Regions from separate parts of the Sporomusa rhizae genome, predicted to be linked through region 2. Evidence: riboswitches for the same ligand, from Rfam matches in the RefSeq annotation. Region 2 holds a riboswitch; each other region holds the start of a gene.
The links. A riboswitch is a leader RNA that binds a small molecule or an ion and turns the genes downstream of it on or off. The one in region 2 is predicted to bind cobalamin.
Positions count from the first base shown of each region.

Region 1: it holds a riboswitch for cobalamin, as region 2 does, so the genes downstream of both, SRRS_RS05135 (sirohydrochlorin cobaltochelatase) here and SRRS_RS05585 (type II secretion system protein GspD) in region 2, are expected to answer to the same signal.
Region 3: it holds a riboswitch for cobalamin, as region 2 does, so the genes downstream of both, cbiD (cobalt-precorrin-5B (C(1))-methyltransferase CbiD) here and SRRS_RS05585 (type II secretion system protein GspD) in region 2, are expected to answer to the same signal.

Region 1 covers NZ_CP156925.1:1,121,542-1,125,768, forward strand. The annotation lists gene SRRS_RS05130 (DUF6803 family protein) at 1-435, opposite strand, end outside; cobalamin riboswitch at 593-776, shown strand; cobalamin riboswitch at 1,116-1,295, shown strand; gene SRRS_RS05135 (sirohydrochlorin cobaltochelatase) at 1,634-2,584, shown strand; cobalamin riboswitch at 2,610-2,794, shown strand; gene SRRS_RS05140 (hypothetical protein) at 3,218-4,227, shown strand, end outside.
Region 2 covers NZ_CP156925.1:1,263,230-1,267,456, forward strand. The annotation lists gene SRRS_RS05580 (autotransporter outer membrane beta-barrel domain-containing protein) at 1-1,425, shown strand, start outside; cobalamin riboswitch at 1,720-1,902, shown strand; gene SRRS_RS05585 (type II secretion system protein GspD) at 2,072-3,106, shown strand; gene SRRS_RS05590 (hypothetical protein) at 3,132-3,533, shown strand; gene SRRS_RS05595 (hypothetical protein) at 3,583-4,227, shown strand, end outside.
Region 3 covers NZ_CP156925.1:2,412,172-2,416,398, forward strand. The annotation lists gene SRRS_RS11065 (2-oxoacid:acceptor oxidoreductase subunit alpha) at 1-448, shown strand, start outside; gene SRRS_RS11070 (2-oxoacid:ferredoxin oxidoreductase subunit beta) at 448-1,272, shown strand; gene SRRS_RS11075 (2-oxoacid:acceptor oxidoreductase family protein) at 1,272-1,805, shown strand; cobalamin riboswitch at 2,022-2,194, shown strand; gene cbiD (cobalt-precorrin-5B (C(1))-methyltransferase CbiD) at 2,315-3,409, shown strand; gene cbiE (precorrin-6y C5,15-methyltransferase (decarboxylating) subunit CbiE) at 3,388-4,023, shown strand; gene cbiT (precorrin-6Y C5,15-methyltransferase (decarboxylating) subunit CbiT) at 4,020-4,227, shown strand, end outside.

The sequences.
Region 1 (4,227 bases), 140 kb from region 2:
AACCATGCCGAAGATCATGGCTATATGTGCCACTATAAGGAAGACGGTCAAAAGAATAAAGTGGAGCTTCATTTTCTCATCTGTCGATTTTCCTTTGCCAATCACACCAAGCTCAAGCAAGGCAATACTAAAGAGGGGAATAACACCACTGAGATAGGAACCTACTGCCAGGATATCAGCAATCCCACGCCACTCAATGCTGGGGACAACTGTAATCAGCAAATTGAGGAAAATTCCTAAAAAATAAAAACCCAGGACAATTCCAATCCATTTGTTCAGGGTTTTCCAACCGCCGGCATTAGAACCGCGGAGAAACACCGTGAAGAATTCTGTTGCCACAAGTGCTTCTGCCAATGCTACCGGGATAACCATATAAATAATAAGGTTCCATGGTTGGTTGACAGCCAGTAATTCCATATAATGAGTCATTGTCATATACTACACCTTCCCTTTGCTTCAAGATTTAAGTACAGTATAGATGACAAATATGAAGAACTTATGCAGAACTTATGAAAAAATCATGAATTTTAAAAATGGACGAGATATTGACATTCGTTTTCCAGGATGTTATGCTAACTTCATAAACCAAAAATTACATATTATTGAGATAGGTGCCCTACGGGCTTAATAGGGAAGACCGGTTAAATGCCGGCGCGGTCCCGCCACTGTAACGGGGAGCAAGCTTAAGATTTGCCACTGGGATGTATATCCTGGGAAGGTTTAAGCAACTGCAAAGATCCGGAGTCAGGAGAACTGCCTGTCTGACAATCACCGTTTGTTACCCACGAGGTATGGGGAGGGGATTACAGTATACGCTTTATGGCGTACTAGCTTAATTCACTCCTGGTTAACTGCCAGGAGTTTTTATTTAGCATACTGTTTATTACTCCTGCCTTTTAAACGGCAGGAGTTTTAATATTTTAAGTCATTTTTCTTCAAACTCCTTTCGAACTTAGCGCGATGGCGCGGGTCAATTTGACCCTTATTTTTTAAAATTATGTAATACACATAAATCTAAGTAAATTCGTATTGTTTTTTTATCGGTGCAGTCAGTGCCGGGGACTAATGGATTGACAATCGCTTCCTGTGGTGATATGCTATTTTCATATAAGAAAACTAAATATGTTGAGATAGGTGCCTTACGGCTTAATAGGGAAGACCGGTTAAATGCCGGCGCGGTCCCGCCACTGTAACGGGGAGCAAGCTTAAGAAATGCCACTGGGATGAAATCTTGGGAAGGGTTAAGCAAGCAAAGATCCGGAGTCAGGAGAACTGCCTGTCTGACAATCACCGTTTGTTACCCACGAGGTATGGGGAGGGGATTACAGTATACGCTTTATGGCGTACTAGCTTAATTCACTCCTGGTTAACTGCCAGGAGTTTTCATTTAGCATACTGTTAAAAAACTCCTGACTGCAAATGGTCAGGAGTTTAAATTTTTATGCCATTTTTCTAAAGATTTCCTTTCGAACTTTGCGCCGATTGGCGCGGGTCAAATGACCCTCAATTTTTCCAAATAAGCATGATATACATATATATTATCTAGAGGGAGGACTGTGAACAGAGAACAGCATACGGTGTAATCGCCTGCTTTGGCTTGGAATTATAAGACATTTTGAGGAGTGAATTTGTTATGAAAAAACTGTATTCTTTATGTGTCACAATGTGCATGCTTGCCGTGTTTGGCTGCGTCAGTCTGCTTCCGTCGGTGGCGTCTGCTGCTCCGGCAGGTGCTGGTAAAAAGGCTATATTGGTTGTAAGCTTTGGCACTACTTATGCAGATACCAGAAAAGTGACCACGGAAGCTGTAGAAAACAAAATTCAGTCAGCTTTTCCGGATTATGAAGTTCGTCATGCTTTTACCTCCCGAATTATCATCAAAAAACTTGCTGATAGGGATGGACTGAAATTTGATACCGAAAAACAAGCATTAGAGAAATTGAAAGCAGAAGGGTACAAAGAAGTAATTATTCAGCCTCTTCACATTGAAGCTGGGGATGAATATGAAAAACTCATGCGTGTGGTTTCAACGTTTGAAAAGTCCTTTGACAAAATATCAGTGGGTCGACCGCTTCTTTATTATACTGGACAGGAAGGCGAAAAACCCGATGATTACTTGCTTGCTATAAAAGCATTACAAAATCAATTACCTAAAATAGGGAAAAATGAAGCGGTTGCTTTCATGGGACATGGCGGCGTCAATCCATCCAATACTGCTTATGCTGCCTTGCAGATGAAACTTCAAGATGCCGGTCTCAAAAATGTTTTTGTATTTACGGTTGAAGGATATCCCACAATAGAAAACCTTATTGAGAAACTAAAAACAAACAAAATTAAGAAAGTAACTTTAATGCCGATGATGTTGGTTGCTGGCGATCATGCTAATAATGATATGGCTGGCGATGATAAGGAATCATATAAATCACAATTGATTGCAGCCGGATTCCAGGTTGATGCTTATATCCATGGTTTAGGCGAAAACCCGGGAATTCAAGATATCTATGTACAGCACACTAAAGATGCTGTCGATAATAAGTATAAAGAACGCGGCAAAGATAAACCTACTATTCCGACTATTGAATAGAAAACCGGATAAAATATTAATAAAACTAAATATTATTGAGCTAGGTGCCCTACGGGGCTTAATAGGGAAGACCGGTTAAAAGCCGGCGCGGTCCCGCCACTGTAATGGGGAGCAAATCCAAGAGAATGCCACTGAGATGAAAAGTCTTGGGAAGGTTTGGATGCGCAATGAACCAGAGTCAGGAGAACTGCCTAACTGACAGTCACCGTTTTACCCACGAGGTATGGGGAGGGGATTACAGTACGCATCCTTTTATGTAGGAAATGTTATTAAAAGGCGATTACTGGATTTTACTCCTGGTACCTAGTGCCAGGAGTATTTATTTTGGTAGATACCCCGGACTGACAGGAAACAGTCCGGAGTTTTCTATAAAGCACATAAACTAAGTCCTTTGCTTAGCGCAGTAGCGCAGGGTCAATTTTGACCCTTCTTTTTTTAACGTCTATAAAATTTACATAAAGTAGACTTAGCTTCAGATGGGGTTTTGACCCCACCTGAAGGTTAGTCGCCCTTATCCAGAGACTTACGCTCGCCTGTGTCAGTAGGGGTATGACTTCCATTTGGAGAAGAGGGAGTCTTAGAGCGGCTTAGTCATCGGATAAACGAAGTCTTTGGTGTAAAGGGGGAAAAAGTTTGACCATCAAAAAAGCACTGGCTGGATTGGTAACAGTGCTGTATGTATTGTTCGCAATTCCTATTGGTCAGGCCAAAGATGGCTTGACTTTTTCCTGTCAACTTCCGTATTACTTGGGAAAGGTCAAGGATTCTGTAACTTCGGGTACACAAACAGCGGCGCTGTTTAATATTGAAAACCGCGACTCAGCCGATAAAGAGGTGGTCATTACCATCAGTCTGCCGCCAGGGTTTAGTCCTGTCGGAACTCAGGAAAATTGGGAGATAAAAAAAAGAACAGATTATTATGTTTTAACAAGGAAAATGCTGCTGCCAGGCGGCTATAGCCATTGGTACGATTTGCTGCCTCTCCAGGTGGCGTCGGAATTGCCGCCTGGCTCGTATACAGCCAGTATCACGGCAGGGGCGTTGACGCAGCAGGTGCCGGTTGCCGTGACGGCGTCTCAAACAGCTGACGTTTTGCCGATTACGGTAGTTGGTATTATTTTACCTTTAGATAAAGACGGTAACACCGATGATCGTAGGGGGCAAAACGTTTTATTGTTAAGAGACCGGCAATGGGATTATTACAAAAATTTGCTGATTGGCAAAGGGGCATCCAATCAGGAGGTTGAGGCTATTCACCCGGTAACGCATTTGGGGGTGGATATTGATAATCCTTCTGGAGTACAAAAGCTGGCAGTTGTTACCGTCCGCCTGCTGGATGCAGGCAGTCATCAGCCGGTAGCCGGCTTGTTTACTCCCGGAGCAACCAATGAAGATACAAATGGTGGCGCGTTGGACAGGCAAAAAGATTATTTAGAGTCTTTTGTGGCTCTAAACGGTGACACAAAGCAACGTCTGTTGATGCCGGTGTATGCCGATGAACGTGCATTAGCAGGCGGCGATTATATGTTACAGGCCGAAATCAGTGATGGGATTACACCCAACATAGTGTATGAGTCGCCGCTTACTATCGTGAAAAAAGATAGCAAAGCGCTGGTTGTAGTCAGTATAGCTGCATTGGCGGT
Region 2 (4,227 bases):
GGCGCCTTTGACGGTGTCAGCCATGTAAGCAGCTTCCATGGCGGCGACAGCGACGCCGGCCGGGGCATTATCCAGCAAAAGAGCAATACCGGCATCGCCATAGACAACTACAGCGGCAAAACCATGGTCATCTATGGCCATAACAGCCAAAACCCGGCGGAAATCATGGGAGGCGGCATCAGTATCAAAAAGGCGGCGGCCGGCTCGGCCATAACATTGATGACCGACAGCAGCGGCATCAATATCGAAGCAAAAGAAACCGTCAACAAAGTACTGAACGCCCTGGCCGGCAAACTGACCTACAGCAATTATGCAGCAGCCAATGGAGCCGAACGTAATCTGACAGGTAAAGTAGCCATTGGCGAAGGACTGACCGCTCCCGGCATATTGTGGAGAGTCGGCACAATCAAATTTGCTGAAAATGGAGGAACAGGCAATTTGCAGGAAGGTTCTGTGGTAACGCCGGAAACTCCGAAACCGCCCATAGAGCTTGGCCAATACGAAACCATGATCATGAGCGGCACCAAATCGGCCATGGTGTCCTCCGCCATGCTGTGGCGGGCAGAAAATAACGATATGCAAAAACGGCTGGGAGAACTGCGGCTGTCGCCGTTGTCGGCCGGGATCTGGGCGAACATTTACGGTGGAAAATCCAAATACGATCAGGACAACACCCGTTACAGTACCAGCTATAAAGCCGTCCAGATCGGTTATGACAAAGAAGTAAATAGCGGCAGGCGCCTTGGTGTGGCCGTAAGCCATAACGACGGCGACAGCGACTACATCCTTGGCGGCAGCGGCGACAATACGGCCACCAGTTTGTCTCTGTACGGCAGCTGGCAGGGAGACAAAGGGCATTACACCGACATCGTCCTAAAAGGCGGGCAGATAAAAAATGATTTCACCGTCTACAACGAAATGGGCCATAAAGTAGCAGGTGACTACAAAACCAACGGCCTGTCGGTGAGCGCGGAATATGGCCGGCGGATTGAATACAGGAACGGGCTGTACGTAGAGCCGCAGATAGAGCTGAGCTGGGGCCGGCTGCAGGGCAAAGACTATACGGCCACCAGCGATGTCAAAGATGCCGCCGGCAACTACCGGACCATGAACATCAGCCAGGATGGCTTTACCAGCCTGGTAGGCCGCATCGGTGTGGGCGTAGGCCGGATAACGGACAAGAGCAGCATCTATGCAAAAGCCTTCTTGGCTCATGAATTCCGCGGCGACTTCAGCAGCCGGTTTATAGCCGAGGAAGCCAAAAGCAGCCAGATTAGCCTTGGCGGCAGCTGGGGCGTCTTCCAACTCGGCGGCAGCACCAAGGTCGGCCAAAACTCCTATGCCTATGCCAATCTGGAAAAGAGCGTAGGCGGCGACATAGAAACTGACTGGCGAGTTGACGCGGGTATGCGCTGGAGTTTCTGATAGAAAGCGTAGGGCGGGTTATGTAACGTCCGATCATGACAAGTTTGAACCGAAGCAAAAAGACCTGACCGAAGCAGTAATTACTGAAGTAGCAAAGGTGATTGGATTGAGCAATCACCTTTGAAGAAAAACAACACGCATAGAGAGAAGACCTAACAGCTAATGTAATCCGAGCTGTTAGGTTTTTTTATCCTGGATGTTCTGCAAATTTTGTCGAAATTTTCATGACAAAAACCTTCGACAAAATTAACCATATGTAGTAATATTTAAATATAAAGTAAAATATAGCAAAAATTTAATAATATTGGTACAGGTGCCCTACAGGGCTTAATAGGGAAGACCGGTTGAAAGCCGGCGCGGTCCCGCCACTGTAATGAGGAGCAACTCCATGTTATGCCACTGAGAAGAAAGTCTTGGGAAGGTTTGGAGAAGCGATGATTCAGAGCCAGGAGAACTGCCTGTATAACAATCACCGTTGACCTGCGAGCGATAGGGAGGGGATTAGTAAGACAATCTTGATTATTTATTCTTAGAATTTTATCGGGATAAATCAAGAAGCCTCTCTGCATGTGTCATCCAATCACATCGCAGGAGGCTTCTTTTTATTATTATCAAAACATATAACTTGCGAAAGCCGGTGAATATAGTGACCTGTTGCCGCTGGCATTGTGCTTTCTTTCTAGCATTGGTTTTACTGCTGTTTTCATTGCCCTGGCTGGCTTTAGCTGCACCGGCCGGCGTCGAACCTTCCGGGACAAGTCCGGAAAATCCACCGCCTGCTGCAACTAGCGCGTCCCCTCAGGTGCCGGTGTCAGACAGTCAGCCCGAATTCTTAGACGCAGGTCCCCTGGTTATCAGGCTGAACTATTTAAAGGTCGAGCAGGCGAAGCCGTTGCTTAGTGCTTTGGTGCCTGAGGACAAGCTCAAAGCAGATCCGGTGCGGAATATCCTGGTGATCATGAGCAGCCCTGATGTCTATGAACAGGTTAAGTATTTACTGGCCCAGATTGATACCCCGCCGCAACAGGTGATGTTCGAAGTGCAGGTCGTCGAACTTAACCGTGATGATTTGTCAAATCTTGGCATTGACTGGGGCGCATCGACCAAGCTGCCGCAAGCCATTCCTAACGACGAACTGCAGTTTAGGATCGGTATCGGGAATAATTATGGCGTAAATCTTCAAGGCGTTATTAACCGCTTAGTTGAAAACAAGAAAGGCCGTTTGCTGGCAAGTCCGCGGATCGCGACCTTAGACGGGGTAACGGCAAAAATTCTAATCGGGGACAAGCTGGCTGTGGAAACTTCCCAGCCTACCACCGGCAGTGTACCCATCATCTCCGTAATATATGTCGATGTTGGCATTAAACTAGAGGTAACCCCTACGGTAAACAAAGATGGCTATATAACCACCCACATTCAGCCGGAAGTTAGTAATCAAACCAATACTACGAAAAATGGCAATCCGAATATCCGGACCCGCCAGGCTGATGCCACCCTGCGGGTTAAGAGTGGCTCGACCATTGTTTTAGGCGGCTTGATTCAGCGTCAGGAAACCAAAGATACCTTCAAAGTTCCCTTGCTTGGAAACCTGCCGCTAGTGGGAGGCATGTTTCACTCAACCCTTAAGCAAGTAACTGAGACCGAGCTGGTTATTATGCTGACTCCAAAGATAATAGATTAGATACTATTTAGGAGGAATAAATATCATGAGTAGAACATTACGGGTAATCGGTCTGGCCATGTTAGTATTATTTTTAAACACCCCTTTACTGCAGATCGGTTTTGCTGCAACGACGATTCCACCTGTTTCCGGCGTTATATTAATGCCGCCGCTGGTTCAGTTATATGGTCACGTCGCATTAATCAATTGTTATGCGAATTCCAATAGCTGCTATGCGGTAATTGAACTCCGTGACACCCCCGGAAAATCGATTGTGGTCCGAACGTCGGAACAAAGACTGCAAAGCCTGTTGGAAACTGGGTTGGCAACAGGAAATCTTATTTCCTTTGTCGGACAGGGAGTAATTATTCAGTCACCTCCCCGGGGTGGTACGTGGAATATGGAGGTCTACTCTATTGACGAAGTAACAGTATATAACAAAAAGTAGATAGTGATGAATAACATAGGTGATTTCGTTATTTATCCGGGGTGATAGCATGAAAAAAAGCATATGTCTTATAACTTTCCTACTTATAGGGCTATTGTGCGTACAGCCAATTTCGGCGGCAGATGATTTGCTGGTTGCTGAGCAGTGGGCGCCGGTTATCCGCAAAATGGATAATAAAGATAGCCTGACCGCCCAGACCAATATGTTTACAGCAGTCGATTATGATCACGACTGGCGGCTGAATAATAACTGGTACAATTTGATGTTTTATCCGCCGAAACCAGCCGTGTATTATTCGGTGGTGGAAAGTGACACCCATTATTTTCTTGGCTACTATCAATATTATCCCAGACATATGGGGAGGAGCCAACATGAACATGATCTGACCGGAGTGTTGCTTGCTGTAGGCAAAACGCCAGACGGCGCCGGGCGGCTGGAGATGCTGTTAACCTACAGTAATCACAACTGGCAGAAGCAAAATGGTGCTAAGGTTCGCTTGGAAGGCGGGCGGCCAGTACTCAAAATCAGCGCCGGAACGCATGAGATTGCGGTTGTGGGCAAACGCAAACGGTTTTTGCCGGGGGAAGCCCATATCGGCTATAGTCTGATTCCCTTAACCCAGTTATGGGAGCAGCGCCGTGAAATCGGTCAAGGACGGGTCTTTGCCGGCTGGGGGTATTTTGACAGCTATAAT
Region 3 (4,227 bases), 1.1 Mb from region 2:
ACATAATTATCAAGGTCAGCCTACTCAGTCTAATGTTCTTACAGCAGAACTGGTTGAACGACTGCACACAAAAATTGATAATGCAAAAGACGAAATAACTCTTTATACCGAGCATTATCTTGATGATGCTGAAGTATTGGTTATTTCTTACGGTGGTTCGGCCAGAGCGGCAATTGCTGCGGTTAAGGCGGCCAGAGCGCAAGGCATTAAAGCTGGTTTATTGAAGTTGATAACAATTTGGCCATTTCCGGGTCATGTTGTGCAACGTGCGGCAGCAAAGGCTAAAAAAGTCATAGTACCGGAAATGAACTACGGACAATTAGTTGGCGAGATTGAACGCTATGTCGAACGTGATAAAGTAGTATCTGTTACCCGGGTCGATGGTGAGCTGTTTAAGCCTGAAGAAATTTTGGAACCAATTGTTACAGCGGCTGGAGGTGCTAGATAATGGCAAACATCGAAAAGTATTTGCGTCCATCAGCCTTTCCACATATCTGGTGTCCAGGCTGCGGCAATGGTATTATTTTAGCGTCTATTATTCGCGCTATTGACAAGTTAAATCTTAAACAAGATAAAACTGTAATTGTTTCAGGCATTGGCTGTTCCTCACGGGCATCGGGATATATGAATTTTAATACCGTGCATACCGCGCATGGCCGGGCCCTTACTTTTGCTACGGGTATAAAACTGGCAAATCCTGAGTTAAATGTGTTGGTTATTACTGGTGATGGAGATGCTACCGCGATTGGGGGTAACCACTTTATCCATGCCGCTCGACGGAATATCGATTTAACTACGATTATTTTTAATAATAATATATATGGTATGACCGGAGGTCAGTCATCACCGCTTACTCCTTTAGCAAGCCGCTCAACTACGGCGCCTTATGGACACATTGAACGAGCCTTTGATATTGGAGCTTTGGCAATTGCGTCTGGTGCTACCTATGTGGCCAGAGCTACAGCGTATCATGCCAATATGTTAACTGATCTTGTTGTTAAGGGTATTGAAAATAAAGGCTTTTCCGTTATTGATGCTATAACTCAATGTCCTGTTTCGTATGGACGCAAAAATAAGATGGGATCGGCCGCTAAAATGCTGGAATGGCAAAAGGAACATGCTATGCCTGTACAGGCTGCTGCCAAACTATCACCGGAACAGCTTAAGGATAAATTCTTAATTGGAGAACTTCACCGGTCAGAAGCCCCTGAATTTACAGCCGAATATGACAAGCTTATTGCCCATGTTCAGGCTAAAAGGGGGAATAAATAATGTGGCAGATTAGTTTAAGTGGTACCGGCGGTCAAGGCCTTATTCTCGCAGGCATTATTTTGGCAGAGGCTGCAATTGTTGACGGAAAACAGACCATTCAGACCCAATCTTATGGCCCGGAAGCCCGCGGCGGCGCCAGTAAATCTGAAGTTATTATAAGTGACGGCGAAATTGATTATCCTAAAGCAACAGCGGCAGATATTCTATTGGCTATGAGTCAGGAGGCATGCAATAAATATATTAGTCTTCTAAAAGAGGGCGGCAAGCTGATTATCGATACCACACTAGTTAAGACTGCTCCTGAAGTAAATGCTAAAATATTAGCTTTGCCAATCACTCATATTGCCCGCAATGAATTGGGAAATGTAATGGTTGCTAATATTGTTGCTCTTGGCGCTTTGGCCGGATTTACCGGTATAGTAGAGCTGGATTGCCTAACAAAGGCCGTGTTAGCCAGAGTTCCAAAAGGTACTGAGGAACTAAATAAGAAGGCGCTTGAGACTGGCTTTGCTTTGGGTAAAGCTGAAAAATAAACCAAAAGTAAAGGAGATCCCACGCAGGATCTCCTTTATGTTTTGAATCTCTTTATCCTAAAAACTTTGGATAACCAAGTCTTCTGATGACATTTATTTGAATTTTATAGGTGAAAGTTGTCTAAAATATTTATACGTAAGAAAAAGTTGATAATTCTTGGCTAGCTTGCAGGAAAATGTAATATGCGCATGGAATTATGTAAGCTATCATAATTGGATAAGTGTAAGGGAATGGGTGCTTTCATGCTTAAAAAGGGAAGTCCGGTGTAAAACCGGCGCGGTCCCGCCACTGTAATGGGGATGCTACCTTAGATGCCACTGGGAAACTGGGAAGGTTAGGTATGTGATGAGCCAAAGTCAGGAGACCTGCCTGTTCTAACACATGCCGCTAGGACCTACGGAAGATAGGCAGGTATGGGTACAATAATCAGGCAAATAAATTATTTTGTTGTTTGGTGTTATACCCCCTGCACAAGGGGGTTTTTCTATTGGATGATAAAGATAAACCAATGCGTAAAGGAATAACTACTGGAACTTGTGCTGCAGCAGCTGCTAAGGCAGCAATTTTGGCTTGGCAAGGTCAGCATATAAGTATTGTCGAGGTAATTTCGCCGCAGGGCGTTACGCTGACAGTGCCTATTGTTGAAACCAAAATAATTACTGGTGGTGGCTGTGGTACAGTAATAAAAGATTCTGGGGATGATCCCGATATTACCAATGGCGTCAGGATCGAATCGAAGGTAGTCCTTACCGATAAGCCGGAAATTATTATCAAAGCTGGCCAGGGTGTAGGGACAGTAACCAAACCAGGGTTGGCTGTCGCTGTTGGTGAACCGGCAATAAATCCGGGACCGAGAGCTATGATTACGCGGGCAGTCGCCGAATGTTTACCCGAAGGTAAAGGTGCTGTCGTTACTGTTTCTATTCCCGAAGGTGAAAAATTGGCCGCTCGAACCCTAAACCCCATATTGGGTATTGTTGGTGGCCTGTCAATTATTGGTACAACCGGCATTGTTGAGCCAATGTCGGAAGAGGCTTTTAAAGATTCACTTGTACCACAAATTAGTGTTGTCCAGGCATTAGGATATAATGATATCGTATTTGCGCCTGGCAAGATTGGTCAGGATATTGCGATCAATCGCTATGGAATACCGGCTGCTGCCGTTGTGCAGACAAGTAATTTCATTGGGCATATGCTGGAAAATGCTGTGAAGTATGGCATGCGCCGGGTGCTGCTGTTCGGCCATCTCGGCAAGATAGTCAAAGTATCGTCAGGTATATTTCATACTCATAATCGCATGGCGGACGCCCGCTTAGAAACGATAGCGGCCTATTTAGCGGCGAACGGAGCCCCGCAGGAGGCTGTTAAGGAGGTTCTGGCGGTAACTACTACCGAAGCTGCCATGCCAATTATTGACCGTTATAACATGACGGGTGTATATCAAATATTGGCCGAACGAGCCAGCGCGCGTGCTATGCGTTATGTTTTTGGTGATTTGACTGTGGGAACAGTCATTGTGACTTTAAAAGGTGACATACTGGGGCTTGACCAGACCGCCCGGGAAATTGGAGGCCATTTAGGATGGAAGCTAGACATAAAATAGTAGTTGTTGGTATTGGACCGGGATCGCCTGACTATGTGTTGCCAATAGCTAGCAGAACAATTGCGGCTGCTAAGGTTGTTGTTGGCAGCAAGCGGGCGCTCGATACTTTTTCTAACCCAGGCCAGGTTACGAAAGTCATTGACAAAGATATTATGGGCGTACTAGATTTTGTTGAAGGACAGCTTATTAGCCAGGATGTTGTAGTTATGGTGTCGGGAGATCCTGGATTTTACAGTATGTTGGCGGCAATCAGAAATAAATTTGCAGCTAAACAAATTAGTGTTATTCCGGGTATTAGTTCGGCGCAGCTGGCGTTTGCCCGGTTAGCTGATGTTTGGCAAGATGCGAATCTAATTAGCATGCATGGAAGGAAAGCGGATGATAAGATGCTTAACTTCCAGCCACCCCATCATAAGTTGGGAATCTTAACCGATACACAGCATAATCCGGCAACTATTGCTCGTATTTTACTAACGCATAGTTGGCCTGAAAATGCTATTGTCTGGTTGTGCACAAACTTATCCTATGATAATGAGCTTGTTGCTGAAATGACCTTAGTTGAAGCGACTGAAACTCCTGGTTTTGAGCATTGCGTAATGGTGGTGAAGGTATGAGTTATGGATTAGGTATTCCGGACAGTGAGTTTATCAGAGGCGACATACCTATGACCAAACAGGAGATTAGGATACTAACTTTGGCAAAGGCTAGAATTACTCCACACGATACAGTCATTGATATTGGGGCAGGAACCGGTTCCTTGTCGATAGAGGCTGCGTTATTAGCCCGGCAAGGTAAAATAATTGCAATTGAGCGTGAAC